DNA from 3 places in the Chryseobacterium piperi genome. Region 1 is predicted to be linked to each of the others. Evidence: riboswitches for the same ligand, from Rfam matches in the RefSeq annotation. Region 1 holds a riboswitch; each other region holds the start of a gene.
The links. A riboswitch is a leader RNA that binds a small molecule or an ion and turns the genes downstream of it on or off. The one in region 1 is predicted to bind S-adenosylmethionine.

Region 1 (2,275 bases):
CAATACTCAATGAAAATATCGAAATACTCGTTATTGTCAAAAATGCCGGTGTCAATAATCTCATATTCATCTTCTTTCTTACTCCGTCTTCCATTTTCTTCCAACAAGTGATCGTAAGGAAATTCATTGATAGGATATTTATACACCATTTTCATATAACTATGGGTAGGCGTATTATCTAAATAGTAAAAGATTTCTTTGATATCTTCACCATGGTTTCCCTGATGGTTGCTTAATCCGAAAAATCGCTCTTTTACCATTTTATCTTTCTTGTTCCAGAAAGATAGAGCAAAACAAAAAAGCTGCTTTTGATCGGAGATTCCGGCAATCCCTTCCTCTGCCCAACGGTAAGCATAGCTTTCCGCTTTATTATGCGTCGTTGAGCCCCAGGCATTACCATCGGGACTATAATCTTCACGAACGTTTCCCCACTGCCTGTTGCTTACATATGGGCCCCAGTTTTTCCAGTCTTTATCTTGTAATCTTTGTTTTTCAACATTCATAATTCATCATTTTTCTATACGTTTCTATACGAAGGTAATTTTTTTGAAAAATAATTCCAATTTTTTCTATCTGAATAATTCTTAACATATCATTGTAACTCTTTTGTTTACGGGAAATTTGACATTAAATTATTTTTTTATTAAAAAGTTAAAATTAAAATAGCTATCTTTGCACCATTCGATCATTCAAATATTGAAAATGTTATCAAGAAAGGTTGAGGGATTAGACCCTATGAAACCTTAGCAACCCTTTGTGCAAGCGAAGAAGGTGCTACGTTCTACCAAATAATTTATTTTGGACAGATAACTTACTGAAGTTCTTCAGCCATTTCTCATGGCATTTTCAATTGTGTTATAAAATATATAATAGAATTGAAAACAGAACTAAAACATATTAAACTTTTTTATCAAACGAATTCCGGAAAGGAATATCATATCCCATTGAGCTATCAGATCTTTGGGAAAGACCTGTTTACGAGCCCCATTATTTTAATTAATCATGCCTTAACCGGAAACTCTAATGTTTCAGGAGAAAATGGCTGGTGGCAACAATTGGTTGGCGAAAATGGGGTGATTGATATTAATGCCTTTACTGTTTTATGTTTCAATATCCCCGGAAACGGATATGATGACTTTTTAATTGATGAATATGAGGATTTTACTCCCTCAGATATTGCCAATATATTTTTAAAAGGACTTGAAAGCCTTCATATTGAACGCTTACATGCGATTATCGGAGGCTCTCTTGGAGGAGGAATAGGATGGGAGATGCTGATTAAAAAGCCTTCACTCGCCGAGGTGTTCATTCCTATTGCCTGTGATTTTAAAACCCATGACTGGCTGCATGCACAATGTCTTATTCAGAAATTTTTGCTCAACGGAAATGATGAACCTTTACAAAAAGCAAGGATACATGCCATGTTATGCTATAGAACACCTCAGTCCTTAAACGACAGATTTCAAAATAAATATAATTCGGAAAAACAAAAGCTTGAATCGGAAGATTGGTTAACCTATCATGGTAAAGCCCTTAATGAAAGATTTAGTTTAGAGTCTTATAAGTTAATGAATCATTTGCTGATGAACATTAGCGGAGAAGAAAAAGAACTGGGAAAAATTAAAGCACGAATGCACTTGATCTCCGTTGATACAGATTTATTCTTCCCGGCTTCTGAAATACGAATGTGTTTTGAAAAATTACGGGAGAGCAAAGAAGATATCTTCTATCACGAGATCAAATCAATTCATGGGCACGATGCCTTTCTAATGGAATATAAACAATTAAATAACATCATTAAAAACATTTTATGAAATGGAACTTAAATGAAATCCCATTTTATAAAAAACTAAACAATAAAGAATGAACAGATGAAAAATGCTAACGAAATAAAATTTTTAAAAAACAGATCAATCATCAAATTTGAAGGAGAAGATTTCTTAGGAGAAATCGGTATTGACGGAAGAATTTTTAAAGCACTTACTTTGGCGAGAATCAGTGTTGGGGTAATTTCCCAGCAAGCAATCGAAAACGGACTTTCGATTCTTGTCCACGAAAATGATTCTGAAAAAGCAGTGAATTGTCTGATCGATGAATTTGAAGCAGAAAGAAAGTCAGGGAAAGTATCCCAGATTTACAGTATTAACAATGTTTCTGTTTTAGGATTTGTCGCTGAAGATCTTAATAAAGTACTTACTGAGCTGGCGAGAAATAATGTTTTTCCTTTGCTGCTTAACCAGATAGCGAGTGAAAAGCGGGTCAATATTGTGGTGAC
Region 2 (2,275 bases), 830 kb from region 1:
ACTACATTTCCAAAAATATCATAAGATGCATAAGAGTTTTGGTTTCCCGCATTTACTTTATAGTTTTCATAACGGTATTCACCACCAAAAGCAATGTTTAACCCATGTAATACATCATACTTTTTTGAAAAATCCAGGTTGACTGTATTTTGTAAAAACTCCAGTCCACCCGCTTTAAAAGATCTTGGTGAGTTATTAACTAATGAAGCGTTAAAGGTATTCACTACACCGAAGTCAAATGTATTTTTACCAAAAGTATTGCTCAGGTCTATATTCCAGTCATTCCATTTTCCTTTAATCCCTGCTGCATAAGAATTATCATTAATAGTAGCCTCTATCTGGGGTAGATACCCATTAGGTGAAAGAAAATTGACATTCCTTTCCGTATTCGGCAGACGGAAAAAGCCTCCCGCATTCCCCAGCCTATAGCTATAACCACCAAAAGAGTAAATTTTCCAATCATCATTAATAGGTACTTCTGAATTGTAATACACCTGTGCTGATTGCAGCTTCGATTGTCCAGCTCGTATACTGAAATCTTTTCGCTCAAGCCCTCTGTAAGCAAGCTCCTGATTCGTAACATCTCCTCCCAGCAATCCTTGCAACGTTGAAATGCTATTGGCATTTGAGATATCGTTTTGTAGCTGAGATGAGAAGTAATCGACCTGAGTTGCGTATTGCTTGATCGTATTAATAATCTGCTGACTGTTCGCGGTATTTCCAATATTCTTATATAATCCGTCTATATCTATTCCATTCTGAGCTGCTCTATAATTAATTGCATTATAAGCGTTATAAATATCTCCTCCCCTCACACCTGCTCTTGAGTAAGGATCCCGATATTGAGTAGAAGTTGTAATATTAAAGAAACCTTGTTTACCTACTTTAAAACCATAGTTAAGGTCTAAGGAAATAGTTTCCCCATCTACTCCTCCCGAAAAGTTATTCGTAACCGGCGAAGCATATCCGCCTAAAAATACCTGGCCGGAAAGGCCTAATCTCTTTTTGAGTCCTAAGTTCACAACACCCGCAATAGCATCAGATCCATATTGTGCAGAAGCACCATCTCTTAAAACCTCTATCTTATCAAGTGCAAATGCAGGAATAGCATTAAGGTCGGTCCCTACAGATCCTCTTCCCGGAGTTAGGGTCACGTTTATTAATGATGACTGATATCTTCTTTTCCCATTAAGAAGAACCAAAACCTGATCTGGTCCTAATCCTCGTAATTGTGCCGGGTCTACGAAATCAGTCCCGTCATTAACCGTATGGGATGTGGAGGAAAAAGAAGGAACAATATAGTTCAGTGCCTGGCTTATATTATTAACAGGACTTTGTTTTAATATTTTTGAAATGTTGATAACGTCTACCGGTACGGGTGTATCCGTTAGTGATCTTCCGCTTCCTCTTGAACCAAGCAGCACAACCTCATCTATCTTTTTTGATTTTAAAGAATCCGACTGTGCAAAGTAAAAGGTAGAAATAAGGGTGGCTGAAGTGATAATACTTCTATGTTTGAAATTATGCATGTGTTTTATTTTTAATTTTTGTATTTAATGATTCTTCGCTTAAAATTTTAAGCAATAGAATTCCGTAACCTTGAATTGCAAGGCTATACCGGAAAAGTAAAAAAGGTTTGGTTTATACTATCTGATAGAAACTAATGAAAGTTAAAAACAACAACACATACACATCACGTTATGGCATGAGTAATCATCAGAATAACGAAGCTTAGCTCCAGTATCCGAGAGACAAAAAGTCAAATTCATTGCGGTGTAGTTTCCCTTGTTCTTAAACATTGATTTTTAATTTAAAACAAAAATTTAAGATGGGAAGAATAGATTAAAACATTTTTTCCGAAAGAGAATCGGCTTATCTATTTCAGCACCTTGCTTGTTTTTGCAGGTTGCTATCCCATCTATGAGATTCTTGATAATTATTGGGCAAAGATATAAATATTTTACAAATAAAAAAATATTTTGTAAAAAAGTTAAGTTTTATGCAAAAATCCCCAAGAGCATCCTTCTTATACTATGCAGATAAAACACCACCGTTATGAGGTTAGAGCGATTATGCATAAGTTTTAAAACAGTCTTTCAAATGTCTGTTAAAAATTCAATGATAAAATAGATTTTAAGAAAATTTATTCCCGATTTTGTAAAGTCAATGTAACAAATCTTTGTTTTATGCGTCTAACTTGAGAGTAGTAAAAAGCATTATGAAGAAAATTATACTTACTTTATTCCTTTCCGGTTTTATAGTTAATACATACGCC
Region 3 (2,275 bases), 150 kb from region 1:
TAGAATAATAGTGCCCATTATAATTTACCAAATCGACAGAGAAGCTGGATTTGAATTTTAATTCAGGCAAGAAAGTAAAATCCAAATATCCTTTTCCGGAAAAGTTATCTTCCCTGTTTTCATTTTTATCTAATGGTAAAGTTGCAGCGGCATTCTGATTCTGTAAAGCACTTGTTGGCCTGTATTTTCCAAAATCATAAATTGTATTTCCATTAGCATCAAGTCTGTAACTTCCATCTGCATTTCGCTCATAATAAGGATAAAAAGAAGGAATTACTCTTGCTGCATTAATGATATTATCCTGTCTTGAATCAGAAGAAGGTGGGGCTTCCTGAAGACTATTGGTATAACTTAAGTTAGCTCCTATCGTCAACCACTTTTTGACCTCATTGTTGATCTTTAGTCTTGTACTGTATTTCTTAAAGCCTGAACCGATAGCAATTCCTTTATCATCAAGATATCCCAGTGAGAAAAAGTAATTCCCTTTTTCATTTCCACCACTGAAATCAAGATCTACCTGATTTCTTGAAGCCACTCTCTGCAGAATATCCCTCCAGTCATCATTCCATAAAGCTCTTGCCCCTGGTATTAGTTTGCCATCTGTTCCTACAGGCTTTGCATAATTAAGTCCATAGGGGTTAATTCCTAAAATATTCACCAGATTATCTGTAGCCATTTGAGCGGCCTGTTGCGAGGAAACCTGACCTGATCTATATCCATTTCTCATGGCTTCCCAATATAATTGAAAATACTGATCAGTATTCACCTGCTCATAATCTTTTACCGCTCTGCTGGAAAAACCCTGGCTGATATTAAAATTAATTCTTGATTCCCCTTTTTTTCCTGATTTCGTAGTTACCATGATAATCCCATTGGCACCTCTGGATCCATATAAAGAGCTTGCTGTAGCATCTTTCAGCACACTGATCGATTCAATATCATTGGGACTGATGGAATTAATATTTCCGTCAAAAGGAATTCCATCTACCACAAATAAAGGGCTGCTTGAAGCACTTACCGATCCGATCCCTCTGATACGAATTGTTGCCGTAGCTCCCGGTTGTCCGGATGCGCTCACTGCTTGTAAACCTGCAACCTGACCTTCCAATGCTTTCGTAATATTAGTAACAGGTCTATTGTTAATTTTTTCACTAGAGATTGTTGCTACAGATCCAGTATAACTTGTCCTTTTAGCTTTACCGTATGCTACAACCACAACCTCATCAATATCCTTTTCACGAAGTGTATCTTTTTTTGATTGGATTTCCTGCCCATGAACCGTCACTAATCCTAATAAGAATACAGCGCCAGTAGGAATCCAAATTTTGGCATTAAATAGTTTTTTATTAGCCATAATCAATTTTGTTTATCAAATATTAAAAAATAACCCTTTGCAGAAAAGTCAGCAAAGGGCATCAAGAAATTTGATTAACCAAATGCTTATTTTTCCTTAAAAGGCTGAATGTAACACCTTACTTTACGCAGGTTGTCAAGACTTCACAGGGTCAGTTCCCTCCATCTTTCTTTATAAGCCGATCGAAATATGGTTGCAAATCTAAAAACAAATAGTCTATAAAACAAGTAGACTATTTGTTTTTTTATTTTAAATTCTCAAAATTTAACTTAATTTTTACATAAAAAACCGATAAATAGGCTTTTATGAAAATTACTAAATCATTAAACATGACAAATATCATTATCAATTATTCAAAACTACTATCCAATTATGAACAAAAAAAATGACGCTTAAAAGCGTCATTTTCAACTATTTTGATTCCTACCTATTCCAATTTTATTTGTAAACAAAAATTTTCTGTAGAAATGATGGTATTTAAATTTATAACATCCCAAACGGCCTATCTTACATATTCGATCGCAATACTAAATAGGTTACAAAAGAATTTCGCGTTAGGACTTTCTGTACAGCTACTTCCTTCGCTATAAAATTTATCTGTGGATTCATAATTGTAAAATAAATTTACATCAGTATAAACTAGTACATTACCATCTAAAGTTCCCGCAGCTCCACCTGCACTGTCTTTCATAAATAATTTGGCAGTAGCTGGATATTGTGTTAGTCTACCCATATAACGGTTGGTTTGTAGCTTCGTATTTTCTGGTAAATTCCCAAATATCCCACTGTTTGGCCCCTGAGAGCCCGTGGTAAAAAATGATCCCGGCCTTTGAGAATTAATATACTGTGTAGTATAACCTATATTCAACTTATTGATTGGGCTAAGATTTTGATGCTCTGCATCAATAACAAAGAACTTCT

Region 2: it holds a riboswitch for S-adenosylmethionine, as region 1 does, so the genes downstream of both, CJF12_RS15480 (TonB-dependent receptor plug domain-containing protein) here and CJF12_RS20505 (alpha/beta fold hydrolase) in region 1, are expected to answer to the same signal.
Region 3: it holds a riboswitch for S-adenosylmethionine, as region 1 does, so the genes downstream of both, CJF12_RS12475 (SusC/RagA family TonB-linked outer membrane protein) here and CJF12_RS20505 (alpha/beta fold hydrolase) in region 1, are expected to answer to the same signal.

The regions. Positions count from the first base shown of each region.
Region 1 covers NZ_CP023049.2:2,700,767-2,703,041, reverse strand. The annotation lists gene CJF12_RS11770 (MGH1-like glycoside hydrolase domain-containing protein) at 1-503, opposite strand, end outside; SAM riboswitch class I at 703-813, shown strand; gene CJF12_RS20505 (alpha/beta fold hydrolase) at 876-1,814, shown strand; gene CJF12_RS20500 (ACT domain-containing protein) at 1,872-2,275, shown strand, end outside.
Region 2 covers NZ_CP023049.2:3,535,153-3,537,427, reverse strand. The annotation lists gene CJF12_RS15480 (TonB-dependent receptor plug domain-containing protein) at 1-1,529, opposite strand, end outside; SAM-I-IV-variant riboswitch at 1,841-1,941, opposite strand; gene CJF12_RS15475 (outer membrane beta-barrel family protein) at 2,219-2,275, shown strand, end outside.
Region 3 covers NZ_CP023049.2:2,854,988-2,857,262, forward strand. The annotation lists gene CJF12_RS12475 (SusC/RagA family TonB-linked outer membrane protein) at 1-1,354, opposite strand, end outside; SAM riboswitch class I at 1,438-1,534, opposite strand; gene CJF12_RS12480 (hypothetical protein) at 1,857-2,275, opposite strand, start outside.